Cupriavidus metallidurans CH34: one gene and its partner. The main gene of each other region encodes a partner of the protein of the gene in region 2 in a complex. Links are inferred from orthologs where the notes say so. Each region holds a gene or a part of one and is shown on either strand. Other genes may lie near its edges.

Region 1 (7,456 bases), 1.1 Mb from region 2 along the record:
CGTTCATCATTCCGGCAACGGTCGTCGAACGCGTGATGCTGCTGGGCACGCTGCTGCTGGTGCTGATCGTGGAACTGCTCAACTCGAGCGTGGAAGCCGCGATCGACCGGATCTCGCTGGAACGGCACAGCCTGTCCAAACGCGCCAAGGACTTCGGCAGCGCGGCGGTGATGCTGGCGTTGATCCTCTGTGGCGGCACGTGGGCCGCCATCGCGGGACCGCACGTGGTGCGGTGGGTGGGGATGCTGTTCAACTGATCAGCCAGATCGGCCAACCGCCCAGTCGCCCAGTCGCCCAGCATCCCGGGAGCGGAGGGTCAGGCCTTCTCGCGGCCTTCCTGCCACTTGTCGACGTGCACACGCGGCGCCGCCGCCAGGCGGGCGAGCATATCCTCCGGCTCGGTGGACACGTGCAGCATGTCCGCATGAACCTGCTTCAGGAAGCCCTCGCTTACGGCGTGATTCAGAAACCCGAGCATGCCGTCGTAGAACCCCGCCACGTTGAGCAGGCCAACAGGCTTGTCGTGGTAGCCGAGCTGCGCCCACGTGAACGTTTCAAACAGCTCTTCGAACGTGCCCACGCCGCCGGGCATGGCGATGAACGCATCGGCGCGATCCGCCATCATCTGCTTGCGCTCGTGCATGTTGCGCACGATGTGAAGCTCGGTCAGGCCTCGATGGCCGACCTCCTTCTGCATCAGCGCTTCTGGAATGATGCCGATGGCGGCACCGCCGTGCGCCATAACGCTATCGGCCACGATGCCCATCAGGCCCACATTGCCCCCGCCATAGACCAGGGCCAGACCCCGCTCCGCCATGGCTTGCCCAAGCGCTCGCGCTGCTTCCGCGTACTCGGGTCGAAAACCTGGGCTCGACCCGCAATAAACACAAACCGACTTCACTTTCTGTCCTTTTCAAGCTTTGCGGCATCCGCTGCGGCCTTCTCCGCCGCGTACTCGCGCGCAAGCTGGTCGAATGCCTCGCGCGCCTTGCCACGCAGGTACGGCGCGAGAATCGAGAAGATGTGATAGCTCGACCCATGCAGATAGCCGCGAATCTGTTCGGGGTCGTTGTACTGGCGCGGGTGCTGCACGAACTGGAACGACAGCCAGTACGTGGCGATCACGACAATGTTGGTGCAGATCGCGTCCACCTGTTCCGGCGTGGCGTCCATGTCGCCATCTTCCTGGAACTGGCGGCAGATCTCGAGCGCGAAGCGCTTCTTCTGATCGACGATGCGCTTGAAGTTGGTCTCCAGCATCCGGTTGCGCGCCAGCAGGTCGTTGATGTCGCGATACAGGAAACGGTAGTTCCACAGAAACTCGGACATGTACTGCAGATAGCCCCAGCTCTCCCCCAATGTGGCCTTGTGGTCTTCCGGCATTTTGAGGCGACGCTCCATCTCCTGCTCGAAGCGCACGAAGATGGAATTGATGATGTCGTCCTTGTTGCGGAAGTGGTAGTAGAGATTGCCAGGACTGATTTCCATGGCTTCCGCAATCGTCGTCGTGGTGACGTTGGGCTCGCCAAGTTCATTGAACAGGCGCAGCGAGACGTCGAGAATGCGATCCCGGGTACGACGGGGACCGGCTTGCGGTTTGGCTTCCATGGGCGTTGGAACGACTTTGTATCGGCAGAGTTGCGATTATAAGCATAGCGTCCGAGGCCTCCCCCGGGCGTGCGGCGAGAACCGCACCTACGCGTCGATGCTCAGAATGACGAGCCCGGCTGTTTCAGATACGCGGCTTCCGCATCCGAATTCACCCGGCCCAGCACGGCGTTGCGGTGCGGGAAGCGGCCGAAGCGCGCGATGACGTCGCGATGCTTCTCGGCCCACTCCACCACATCGACTTTCCCGCCACTGTCGTCGCGCAGGGCCATCATTTCCCGCACCGCGATGTCCTGCGCATCCAGCGATTCCGCATGCTCGAACGGCAAGTAGCAGAACATGCGGTGCCACGGCGTGGGCAACTGGCGGCCCCAACCGAGGTCCAGCATCCGGCGGGCCGCCGCGAGTGCCTTGCCATCGGTGGCGAAGCTGCGTGGATCGCCGCGAAACATATTGCGCGGGAACTGGTCGAGTAGCACGATCCGGGCGCAAGCGCCCTCCGGCGTCACGAACCAGTCGTCCTCGGCTCCGTCATGCGCGGCCTGCCAGTACGACAGGAAGCGCGCCCGGACCGTGGTATCGAAGCTCACGCACTTGGTGAACCATTCGCGCCGCGAAATGTTCCATTCCGGCGCACCTGGCAAGCCGAACCAGAAATCGAGCACGGCCTGCGCGGCCGCCGGCATCCGGTTATCGCTGGACATTGCGCATCCAGTCCGCAGTCTGGAAAAGCGCCTGCATCAGCCGCATCTGCAGATCTTCCGACAGCCCCACGTCCTGCATCGCCAGTGCCATGCAACGCATCCACTGGTCACGCTCGCTGGTGCCAATCTCGAACGGCAAATGGCGCGCGCGCAGACGGGGATGGCCGAAGCGCTCGATAAAGTAGTTCGGCCCGCCCAGCCAACCACACAGGAACCAGAACAGCTTGTCGCGCGAACCCTCCAGCGAGGGCGGATGCAGCGCGCGCAGGCCGGCGAACTCCGTCTCCAGGTCCATCAGGTCGTAGAAACGATCAACCAGTTCGCGCACGCGCGCCTCGCCGCCGATCAGTTCGTACGCGGTAATCTGTTCCCGCTGCTCCTCGGGCTGGTTGGACTGCCCGTCGGGCGGGTTGGTGGATTCGGTGCTCATGGCGATACAGGGAAATCAGACGTCGCGCAGCGTCGCCAGCGCCGGTTGCCGCAATACCTCGCGCAATCCGAGCCAGCCGCCCGCAAAAGCGCAGATCATGCCAGAAACCACGCCGACCGGTACGATCCAGATGTTGAATCGGTACGGGAAATCGAACACGTACTGCGACAGGCCCCAACCCACCCCGATAGCGCCGACGCTGGCCAGCAGCCCCGCCAGTCCGCCGACCACGAGGAATTCCGCGTACTGGGTCTGTCGTACCAGCGCCGCCGACGCACCCAGCGCCTTGAGTAGCCCGGCATCGCGCTTGCGCTCGTCACGCGCGCCGGATAGCGCCGCATAGAGCACGGTCACGCCGGCCAGCAGCGTGAAGACGAACAGAAACTCCACGGCGGCGATTACCTGGTCCAGAACCTGCTGGATCTGCCGCAGGATCAAGTCGGTGTTCACCACTGTGATGTTCGGGAATGCAGCGGCAAGCTGATTGCCAAGCGCGGCCTTGGCGGGCGGCAGATGGAACGCGGTGATGTAGGTCTCGGGCAGACCCTGCATCTTGGCCGTCGGCAGAATCACGAAGAAATTCACGCGCATCGAGCCCCAGTCGAGCTTACGCAGCGACGTGACGGGTGCCTCGACGGTCTGTCCGGCCACGTCGAACCGCAACGTGTCGCCAAGCTGGATATGTAGCGTCTTGGCGATGCCCTCTTCCACCGACGCGCCACCTTCGTCCCAGCGGCCCGAGGTGACTTGATTGCCTTCGGGAAGCTGGTCCATGTACGACAGGTTGAACTCGCGCTCCACCAGATTGCGCGCGCGTCCCTCCGGGTAGCTCTCGGCCTGGACCGGCCGGCTGCCGATCTGCGTCAGGCGGCCGCGCACCATCGGATAGAGCAGATCTTCCACGCCATCCTTTGCCAGCATCGCCTGCAGCGGATCGCGCTGATCCGGCTGGATATTGATGATGAAGCGATTCGGCGCATTGGCCGGCGTGGCGTTGCGCCAAGAATCGATCAGGTCGTTGCGCGTCATACCCAGCAACAACAGCGCCATCAGCCCGACGGCAAGCGCGACGGTCTGCAGCACAGTGACGCCACGGCGGCGTTCGAGCACGGCCAGCGCGAAGCGCCAGCCGACATTGCCACGCGCGCGGCCACGCATCACACGAGATAGCAGGAGCAACAGACCCAGCGCCAGCACCGCAAACGCGATACCCGCGCCAACAAACCCACCAGCCGTGGTCACCCCGAGCTTCAGGTCACGCGCCGCCACCAGCAGCAGCGCCACGAAAGCACCGAGCCCGAGCGCATAGGCCACCCAGACGGACACGGGAGGCACGCCGATATCGCGTCGCAGCACACGCAGTGGCGCCACACGCGTCAGCGCCAGCAGCGGCGGCAATGCAAAGCCCACCAGCAGTACCAGCCCCGCGGCCACGCCGATCAGCGCGGGCACCGCCGACGGATGCGGCAACGACACCTGCAGCAGCCCACCGAGCGACATCAGCAATCCATAGTGCGCCAGATAGCCCAGCACCACGCCCACCACCGCGCCACCGAGGCCGAGCAGCGCGAATTCGATCGCGAAAGCGGTCAGGATCTGCTGGCGTGACAGGCCCAGGCACTTGTAGACCGCGCAGGCATCGGTGTGGCGCTGCATGTAGCGGCGGGCGGACATCGCGATGGCCACTGCCGCGATCATCGCCGACAGCACCGCCACCAGCGACAGGAAGCGCTCGGCGCGATCAAGCGTGGCACGCATCTGCGGCTGTCCCGATTCCAGAGACTCCACGCGCGTATTGCGCAGATGCCGGCGCTGGATTTCGTCGGTTGCCCACTTCCGATACTCCTCGCCTGCCACATCGGAGCCCGCAACGAGCAAGCGGTATGTCACACGGCTGCCCCAGCCGATCAGCTTCGTCGCATCAAGGTCGGACAGCGGCAACAACACACGCGGCGCGAAGTTCATGAAGCCCGCGCCACGATCGAGTTCCTGCGTGAGAATCCGGTCGATATAAAACGTCTTGCTGCCGAGTTGCAGGCTGTCGCCAACATGCAGGCCTAGCGCGATCAGCAGCGCTTCGTCGACCCACACCTTGCCCGGGGCGGGAATGCCCTCCGCCACCGTCTCGGCGCCGCCCGGGGCACTGGCCACCTTGAGCCGGCCGCGCAGCGGATAGTCGTCGGTCACCGCCTTCAGCGCCGCCAGCTGGCTCGGTGCTTCGGCATGCTCGGGCGCGCCTCTCACGCGCGCCGTTGCCATGCTCGGGAACGTGACGGTCTGCGCCACCCGGAGTCCGTCACGCTGCGCCCGCTCGGCGAAGGCCGCGTCGAATGGCTGGTCGGAAATCAACAGCACATCGGCCGCGATCATCTGCCGCGCGTCGCGCTCCAGGCCCAGACGCATCCGGTCCGCCAGAAAGCCCACGCTGGTCAGCGCCGCCACGGCCAGCACTAGCGCGAACAACAGCAGCGTCAGTTCCCCGGCCAGCCAGTCCCGGCGGGCCATGCGCAAGGCTTGCCGCCAGGCGGAAAAACGCGGCTGAGAAGCTTTGACGGTCGTTTCGGCAGACATCGGCGATCGGTTCAGGTTATCTATCGGTGTATCGGTGCGCTAGGGACGCTAGGGGCGCTAGGGGCGCTGGTTGTCAGCGTTGCCGCGCAGCCCGGCGTGCAGACGCCGCACGCCACGCCACAGCTTCGGCAGCAGCCATGCGGCAGTGATCAGGAACAGGACCAGCAGGATCAGGAATACCACGGGCAGGAAGAACGCCAGCAGCAGCCCGCCGGCCGTGGTGATGTCTTCGGTGAATGAGGCCACCCAGTTCGAAAATGGTTCGGGCGACACATTGATCAATGCCCGCGTGCCCGCTTTCGTCGCGTGGGCGGTGCCGGCAAGCGTGCCGCCGATCAGGCCGGCCGCCACCATCCATTGGGGATCGAGCTGGCCGAATGCGGCGGCGGCCAGGATCGCCCCGGCGGGAATGCGGATGAAGGTCTGGATGCCATCCCAGACCGTGTCGAAGCCCGGCACCTTGTCCGCGACGAACTCGGCCGCAGCCATCGCGCCGGCAATGCCGATCACCCACCAGGACTCGAGCACGTGCAGGCCTGGCGGCAGGTCGAGCCAGCCCAGACGGGCCAGTACACCTGCCGTCAGCACGGCCAGATAGAGACGAATGCCGCTGGCCCAGGACATGCCTGCGGCCAGCGCGGCGGTTTCCAGCATTGCACTCCTCGCGTTTGTCGCGGTTTATCGCTATTTGTCGCTGCGGACTTGCGAAGAGTGTAATACGCCTGCGCCCAGGCGCCTCTCAGGCCCGGCTCAAGCCCCTTCCTTGCCGTCGGGACCGTACCAGGGCAACGCCTGCTGCGGCGTCAGGATGCCAGCCGGTTCCGCCGCCGTGTATCCCGGAAGTTGCTCGATGCGCCGCGCGAAGGCCGGGTCGGCAAGCAGCGACAGCAGCGCGGTCACCCACGGCGCGGTCTGGTCGTTCTTGCGCAGCGCCAGATAGTAGGCCTCGCGGGTTAGCGGGACGAATGCCAGGCCGTGCGCTTCAGCGTTCATGCGCAGGCCGAAGGCGACCTGCGCGCGGCCCGAATGCACTGCTTCGGCGACCTTCTCATTGCTGAACTCGGGATCGTCGTACCCGGAAATCTGGTCTGGATACAACCCCTGCGTGGCCAGCAATTGATCAAACAGCATCCGCGTGCCCGAACTCCGCTGGCGGTTGATAAAGCGCGCGCCGGTGCGAGCCAGATCGCGCAGGTCGCGGATCTCGCGCGCCATGTCCGGCGCCACGATCAGGCCCTGCTCGCGCCACGCCAGCCGCACCAGCCGCACCGTGGCCGGCCGCAGCCACTTGCGCAGTGTCACATGCGCCACCGAACCAGCGATCTGGATCGGCGAGACATAAAAACCAGCCAGTTCCGACTGCCGCTCCTGCAGGCAGACCAGCCCTTCCACGCTGCCGCAGAACACGGTATCGAGTTGCAGTGGCGCCGGCGTTTCCCTGAGCGCGGCGGCCAGCGTTTCCACGGCCGGGTCGTGGCTGCCGGAGAAATGCAGCACGGTCTGAGGCCGCGCGGCCTCATCGAGATCGGTCAGGAAATCCGCCATGGCCTTCTGCACGGCCGGATCGATCGTCTCGCGCAGTCGCAGTTCGGCCCGTAGCAACCGTTCGCCGAAGCGCGTCAGCGATGCGCCACGCCCGCGCTCCATGTCGAGCATCGAGCGGCCGAGCATCTCCTCCCAAGTGCGCATCACACCCCAGGCATGACGATAGGAAAGTCCGATTTCCTGTGCCGCCCGATGGAGCGACCCCGTTTCACGCACGGCCTTGAGTAGCTGGAACACCTTGCCGTTGGCGCGGGGGTTGTCATCGGCGGCAATGACCGGGAACAGGTCAAAGCGGAAGGTCATATGTTTCGCCTTGCATATTTACGAGGTCTACAGGCTCATCGACAATCGTGTGCCTCGGTTTCCACGACGATTCGCGCATTCTCCATGAAGCATCGTCGCTATGGCAATTGTGTTTCCAAAAACATAAGAGAAGGAATTGCACATGTCTGATCGCCGTCTTCCCCACCCGATCCGCCGGCTTCGCACCTCACCCGCCATCACGGCCGCGCTGGCATTCGTTGTGCTCTCCACAGCATATGGCACAGCGAATGCCGCCGACCTGAAAATGGCCACGACCACGAGCACCGAGAATTCC
Region 2 (7,210 bases):
TCCCCGGACCCCGACGCGACGCCGGACCGCATCGCGCTGGATCCCGCCGGCACGGACGTTACGCCGCTTTACGACCTGACGACGATCCGTCGCGTGGAGCACGCCGGGCTGGCCGCGACCCCGCCTTTCACGTTGATGTCCCGCGCGGGCGCTGCGGCAGCGGACTGGCTGCACGCATGGGTGCCGAATGGCCGCATCCTCTGCCTGGCTGGCCCTGGCAACAACGGCGGCGACGCGCTGGTCGCCGCCCTGCGCCTGCATCAGCGCGGACGGCTCGTGGAAACCTGGCTGATCGGCGAAGCCGACCTGCTGCCCGCCGATGCGGCCCGCGCCTGGCTCGAGGCCCGCGCCGCCGGCGTGCCGCTCCTGGCGCTGCCCAACGATGCCGATACCGGGATTCCTCCCTGGCCGAATGGATGCGCGGCAATCGTTGATGGATTGCTGGGGATCGGACTCAACCGTGCGGCCGACGGCAATATGGCGCGTTGGATTGATCATCTCAATAACTCGCACCTGCCGGTATTCTCGCTCGATATCCCGAGCGGATTGTTCGCCGACACCGGCGCCGGCAACCCGGCGGTCCGGGCACAACGCACGCTGACGTTCCTGGCTGCCAAGCCGGGCCTGCTGACCCTGGATGGCCGCGATTGCGCTGGCGAGGTCGATATCGCACCACTCGGGCTCGACTATCCGCCAGCCGAACATCCCGTGGCGGTGGTCAATCAGCCGCCGGGTTTTTCCCATTCGCTGCCGCGACGTGAGCACGCGGATAACAAAGGCAGCTTCGGCAGCCTGGCAGTGATCGGTGGCAGCCATGGAATGACCGGGGCCCCATTGCTTGGCGCGCGCGCCGCCCTATATCTGGGCGCCGGTCGTGTCCATGTGGGATTCCTCGCGCAACCGGCACCCGCCATCGACCCGGTCCATCCGGAGTTGATGCTGCACGCCGTGACGGAGCTTTCGCCCGGCGCGATGTCCGCCTACGTGGTCGGCCCCGGGATGGGCACGGGTGCCTCCGCGCGCAAGCAACTGACGCAATTGATCGATATCTGCGCCAACGCGGCGACAGCCGCACCGCTGGTGCTCGATGCGGATGCGCTCAACCTGCTGGCTACCGATGGCACGCTGGCCCAGCAACTTGTCGAAAGCGGCGTGGCACACGTGATGACGCCCCACCCGCTTGAGGCCGCGCGACTGCTGGGCAGCACCGTGGCCGATATCCAGCGCAACCGGCTGGCGGCCGCCACCGCGCTGGCCACGCGGTGGCAGGCCACGATCGTACTCAAGGGCTCCGGGAGCGTGATCGCGTCCCCAGACGGCGCGCCGCCCGCGATCAATCCAACCGGCAATGCCGCGCTCTCCACCGCGGGCACCGGTGATGTCCTGGCCGGAATGATCGGCGCCCTGATCGCCCAGGGCATGCCGATCGTCGCAGCCGCGCGCGCGGCGGTCTGGATTCACGGCCGCGCCGCCGACAGGCTAGTAGCGTCGGGCACGGGCCCGGCTGGCATGACTGCCAGCGAGCTCTATCTTCCCGCCCGGGATATTTTCAACGCGTTGCTGCGCGGTGGCGGCGCGTGACGTCCCGCCAACGCCACCAACAATGCCGCGCGAATCACGCCAGACGCCGTCCAGGTGATCTCAGGTGATGCGCGCGGCGCGGCACGCGTCGGACAATTGCCGATAGGGGGCGTTGGCACCCTCTGCTAAGGTAACGACATCCCGACGTCGGAAACCGTCAATCCCGCAAGCCTCGTTACTTTTTGCTGCCACTTCCGGAATTTGCGATCACATTCTGACGATATACTTGCTGGCGCCTGCCTCGTGCGGGCGTTCGTGCCCGATTTCCCCCCAAGAACGAATGCCGACTGACCTCCAAGCCTGGAACGCCCTTCGCCAACACCATGACGTCGTCCGCGAGACGCCGATGCAGCAGTGGTTCGCCGAAGCCGGGGCTGCCCAACGGGTCGATGCCTTCTCGCTGGAAGCCTCTGGCCTGTATCTGGATTACTCGAAGAACCGCATCACCGGCGAGACCCTTGCGCTGCTGATGAAGCTTGCCGAGGAAGCCGGCGTGCCGGCGCGCCGCGACGCCATGTTCGCTGGCGAACATATCAACGCCACCGAAGATCGTGCCGCGTTGCACGTCGCGCTACGCGCCCTGCCCGACGCGCCGTTCAAGGTCGACGGCGCATCGGTCATGCCCGCCATCCACGATGTACTCCGCCGGATGCGCGAGTTTGCCGGCCGCGTGCGCAGTGGCGTTTGGACCGGCTCCACGGGCCAGGGGATCACCGACATTGTCAACATCGGCATCGGCGGCTCTGACCTGGGCCCGCGCATGGTATGCCGCGCCCTGGCGCATCTGGCCGACCCGCGCGGACCGCGTGTGCACTTCGTTTCGAATGTGGATGGCACCGAGCTTGCCGAAACGCTCCAGCGCCTGGATCCAGCACGCACGCTAGCGATCGTCTGTTCGAAGACGTTCACCACGCTCGAAACCATGGCCAACGCCTGCAGCATGCGGGACTGGTTCCTGCGCCACGGCGTGGCCGAGAATCAGCTCGCGCGGCACTTCGTCGCCGTGTCGACCAATCGCGACGCGGTGGTCGATTTCGGCATCGACCCGAACAACATGTTCGAGTTCTGGGATTGGATCGGTGGCCGGTTCTCGCTGTGGTCGTCGGTCGGCCTGTCGATTGCGCTGGCCGTCGGCTTCGACGCCTTCGAGGACCTGCTGCTCGGGGCCCGCGCGATGGACGATCATTTCCGCACTGCACCGCTCGCCCAAAACATGCCGGTGGTGATGGCGATGCTGGGCATCTGGTATCGCAATTTCCACGACATGCCGACGAGCTGCATGGCGCCCTATTCGACCTCGCTCGAACTGTTTCCGGCGTTCCTCCAGCAACTCGAGATGGAGAGCAACGGCAAGTCGGTCCAGCTCGATGGCCGTCCGGTGGACGCGGATACCGCGCCAGTGGTCTGGGGCACGGCTGGCACCAACGGCCAGCACGCCTACTTCCAGATGATCCACCAGGGCTCACAGATCGTGCCGGTCGATTTCGTCGCGCCGCTGGTGCCGCCGCGCGAACTGCCGGGACATCACGTCAAGCTGCTGGCCAACTGCTTTGCACAGGCCGAGGCATTGATGCGCGGACGCAGTGCGGAAGAACTCCAAGCGGCCGGCGTCGACGCAGCACGCATTCCGCATATGGTGTTCGAGGGCAACCGCCCCAGCAACATGCTGCTGATGGAAAACCTGACGCCGCACGTGCTGGGCGCGCTGATCGCGCTCTATGAGCACCGCACCTTCGTGCAGGGCATCGTCTGGAACATCAATTCGTTCGATCAGTGGGGCGTGGAGCTCGGCAAGATCCTGGCGCGCCCGATCGAGGCCGAACTCAGTGGCAATGCCACGGAAGCCCACGATGCATCGACCGCCGCGCTGATCGCGCGGGCACGCCGCTCACTGGCGCGCAGTTAACCCCGTCGACACCGCTCAGACGCCCACATCCATGAACTCATCGCTGGCTACACGGCCAGCCTCGATCGTCAGGATGCGGCCGCATCGCGCCGCCACCGAACGGTCGTGCGTGACCAGCACGAGTGTCGATCCCGCATCGCGATTGAGCTCGAACATCAGCGCGATGACCGCCTCGCCCGTGGCGGTGTCCAGACTTCCGGTCGGCTCGTCCGCAAACAAAATATCGGGCCGCGCAACGAAGGCGCGCGCCAACGCCACACGCTGCTGCTCGCCGCCGGAAAGCGTGCGTGGATAATGGGACAGCCGCTGACCGAGCCCAACTCGCTCCAGCATGTCGACGGCCCGCTCGCGCACGTGATCGGTCTCGCCACGCAACTCGAGCGGAAGCATTACGTTCTCCAGCGCGGTCAGATGGCCGACCAGCTGGAACGACTGAAACACGAAGCCAACGTGACGCCCGCGCAGCGCGGCACGCTGGTCTTCATCGAGCCGGAACAGATCCTGACCATGGAGCCGGACCGATCCCGTGCTCGGCAGATCGAGCCCGGCAAGCAGGCCAAGTAGCGTGGACTTGCCCGACCCAGACGCCCCGACAATGGCCAACGTTTCACCCGCTGTGACGGAAAACGTTACGTCGTGCAAAATCGTCAGCGAACCGGTCGTATCGGCTACGGTCTTTCCTAATGACTCGACGGCAAGAATGGACGTGGACATGCGAGAGAGGATGACAAACAGTAGGCGCCGGCAATGGCTGGCGGCGTTGGGTATCACACTGGCAACTGCCGTCATGACGGCAGTGCCGGCGCACGCGCAATCTGGCAACAAGCCCGCGCTGCTGGTACTGGGCGACAGCCTGTCCGCGGAGTACGGCATTGCACGCGGCACTGGCTGGGTCAGCCTGCTGCAGGACCGCCTGAGCAAGGAGCGGTTCGATTATAGCGTCGTCAACGCGAGCATCAGTGGCGAGACCACAATCGGTGGCAAAACTCGCCTGCCTGACCTGCTCAAGCGACACAAGCCGGCGGTGGTAATCGTCGAGCTGGGTGCCAACGACGCCCTGCGCGGCTTCCCGTTGCAGACCACCGAGGCCAATCTGAGAACGATCGTCAGCGATGCCCAGCGAGCTGGTGCCACTGTGCTGCTCGTGGGAATGCGAATCCCGCCGAACTATGGTCAGGATTACACCGAGCGATTCTTCGCACTCTACAGCAAGCTGGCCAAGGAAAAACGGGCCGCGCTGGTGCCCTTCCTGCTGGACAACGTGATCTCGCGTCCCGAATGGTTCCAGACCGATCGGATTCATCCGACCTCCGCTGCACAGCCCACGTTGCTGGACAATGTCTGGTCGCAGTTGAAACCGTTGTTGAAAAAGGCGGCGTAGGCATCGGACCTTAGGCCGAGCTGGACTTCCCGGTCCGCACCACGGCATCCCGAGCTGATCGGCAAGACCACATGCAAAAAAGCCCCTGCAGGCTCGCAACCGCAGGGGCTTCTTTACATCGCAGGTGACGTCGCGTCAGTGTGCAGCAGGTGCGCTCGCTGCCGCGTCGTCCGTCTTGGCCGGATGCAGGATCTTCACCTTCGCACCGGCCTTGAGCACGTCATAGAACGCTGCCAGTTCCGTCTGGCCGGCCATCTGGCCCAGTTGCTGCGCGTCAGCCTCACGCTGGTTTGCGTTGGCCTGCGGCGGCGTGCCAACCTTGGCGATACGGTAGATCGCGTACCCATCCGCGCCGAGGTCCACACCCACGAGCGAAGGCAGCTTCGAGGCATCGGCACGCATGATCGAATCGACAGCCTTCGGCGACACGCCATCAGCCTTGGCACGCGACACGGTCACCATCGAGCCGAAGCCATCAGCGCTGCCGCTCTTCTTCAAGGCATCAAGACGGGCTTCGCCATCCTTGCGTGCCAGTTCCGCCGCCTGCTGTGCGACGTAGGCCTGACGCACCAGCGCCTCTACCTCTTCGAACTTGCGCGCGGCGGCCGGGCGATAGTCGACGATGCGCGCCGACACCAGCGTAGTCGGGCCGACTTGCACGGCTTCCGTATTGCGCTTGTTCTTGATGGCGTCATCGCTGAACAGCGCCTTGAGCACCTTCTCGTTATTGAGCGGGTTGTCCTTGCCCAACACCGGATTCGGCGTACGCGTGACATTGTCCGCAGTCTGGATCGTCAGCTTGAACTTGTCGGCGGCGGGCTTGAGGCTCTCGGACTGCTCGTACACCATGTTGCCGAACGCATCGGCCTGCTCGGTATACGCCTTCGCGGCAAGCTGCTTCTTGAGTTCGATCTCGAGTTCGGGACGCACTGCCTCGAGCGGCTCGGTCGCTGCCGGCTTGATACCCGTCAGCTTGATGATGTGATAGCCGTAATCGGTTTCCACAACATCGCTGATCTGGCCATCCTTGAGCGCAAACATCGCGTCTTCAAACGGCTTGACCAGGGCACCACGACCCATGAAGCCGAGGTCGCCGCCCTTCTCCGCCGAACCAGGATCCTGCGAGTTCTTCTTCGCAACATCGGCGAACGTGTCTGGATGCTTGCGCAGGTCCTCCAGCAGCTTCTCGGCCTTCTCCTTGGCGGCCTTGCGGTCTGCCTCCTTGCCATCCTTCGGCGCGGCGATCAGGATGTGGCTGGCGCGACGTTGCTCGTCAGTATGGAAACGTTGTATGTTGCTGTCGTAATACGACTTCAACTGATCGGGGGTGATCGTCTGGCTGGCAGCCAGGGCATCACCCGACAGCACCAGATACTCGACCTTGGCCTGCTCGGGCATCGTGTACGCTGCCAGATGGGACTCGTAGTAGGCCTTCAGCGCGGCGGCGTCCGGCGTCACCTTGGCCGTGAAATCGGCCGGCTTGATCACGATGGCCTGCACATCACGCTGCTGGTCGCGAATCGCGATCAGGCGATCGAGCAGCGACTTCGGCACGAAAGCTGTCGTACCGATGGCACCACCCAGTTGCTGCGTGGAGAGTTCGAAACGCATCCGTGCGTCGAGCTGCTCGGGCGTCATACCTTGCGCCGCCAGCAGCTGCACGTAGGCCTTCTCGTCGAACTTGCCGTCCGCCGTGCGAAGCTGGGCGATGGCGGGAATGCTCTGGATCGCAGCAGCGATCTGCGCATCGGAAACCGTCAGGTGCTTCTTCTGAGTGGCTTCCGAAATAACACGCTGCTGGATCAACTGGTCCAGCACGGCCTGCCGCGCGGCAGGGCCTTCGAACATGCGCGGATCGTAGTTGTTGCCCAGCATCTGGCGCATCCGTTCGCTCTGGTCGCGCACCACATTGTCGACTTCCTGCACGGTGATGGCCCGGCCGTCGACCTTGGCAGCATCGTGCGAGCTGTCCATGAAGCGCGAATAGCTCTCCACGCCGAAGAATACGAACGACGGGAAGACAAGCACCAGCAGCAGAAGGAGCATCAGGCGCCGGTTGTTGCGTACGAAATCAAGCATGCTGATCCGGTTAAAGGGGTGGCTCGAAAGTCAAACCTTGCGATTCTATCAAAAGCGAGGAGTTGTACTGCTTGAATGTGCGTCGAGAGATCATGCGAAACCGCAATCTGTCGATCTTGCTGGAGTGGTCGCGCCAGCGAAGCGGAGGTCGCACAGGTGACTCGCCCCACTCCGATGCCAGAGGCCCGCCTGCAAGCCAGAATTGCGGACACAAAAAAGCCCGCTGACGCGGGCTAATTTTGTTGGCGGAGTGGACGGGACTC

Evidence for each region.
Region 1: the proteins of RMET_RS09415 (region 2) and RMET_RS04525 are in contact, whole or in part, in a cryo-EM structure (PDB 9GE8), measured with the Escherichia coli proteins. The link is inferred for Cupriavidus metallidurans CH34 from one-to-one orthologs.

What each region holds. Positions count from the first base shown.
Region 1 is NC_007973.1:982,995-990,450, reverse strand. What follows is about bases 2,536-5,694. They hold RMET_RS04525 (ABC transporter permease), read right to left. Parts: upstream 5,314-5,694; coding sequence 2,758-5,313; downstream 2,536-2,757. Other genes in these bases: RMET_RS04520 (DUF4126 domain-containing protein), read right to left, coding at 5,371-5,694; RMET_RS04530 (group II truncated hemoglobin), read right to left, coding at 2,536-2,742. Also shown: RMET_RS04550 (diacylglycerol kinase), read left to right, coding at 1-257; RMET_RS04545 (LOG family protein), read right to left, coding at 317-901; RMET_RS04540 (TetR/AcrR family transcriptional regulator), read right to left, coding at 898-1,608; RMET_RS04535 (DUF924 family protein), read right to left, coding at 1,710-2,312; more of RMET_RS04530, read right to left, coding at 2,299-2,535; more of RMET_RS04520, read right to left, coding at 5,695-5,967; RMET_RS04515 (substrate-binding domain-containing protein), read right to left, coding at 6,064-7,161; RMET_RS04510 (ABC transporter substrate-binding protein), read left to right, coding at 7,304-7,456.
Region 2 is NC_007973.1:2,039,205-2,046,414, forward strand. What follows is about bases 2,353-5,265. They hold RMET_RS09415 (ABC transporter ATP-binding protein), read right to left. Parts: upstream 4,202-5,265; coding sequence 3,503-4,201; downstream 2,353-3,502. Other genes in these bases: pgi (glucose-6-phosphate isomerase), read left to right, coding at 2,353-3,487; RMET_RS09420 (arylesterase), read left to right, coding at 4,188-4,868; RMET_RS09425 (SurA N-terminal domain-containing protein), read right to left, coding at 5,004-5,265. Also shown: RMET_RS09405 (bifunctional ADP-dependent NAD(P)H-hydrate dehydratase/NAD(P)H-hydrate epimerase), read left to right, coding at 1-1,581; more of pgi, read left to right, coding at 1,862-2,352; more of RMET_RS09425, read right to left, coding at 5,266-6,947.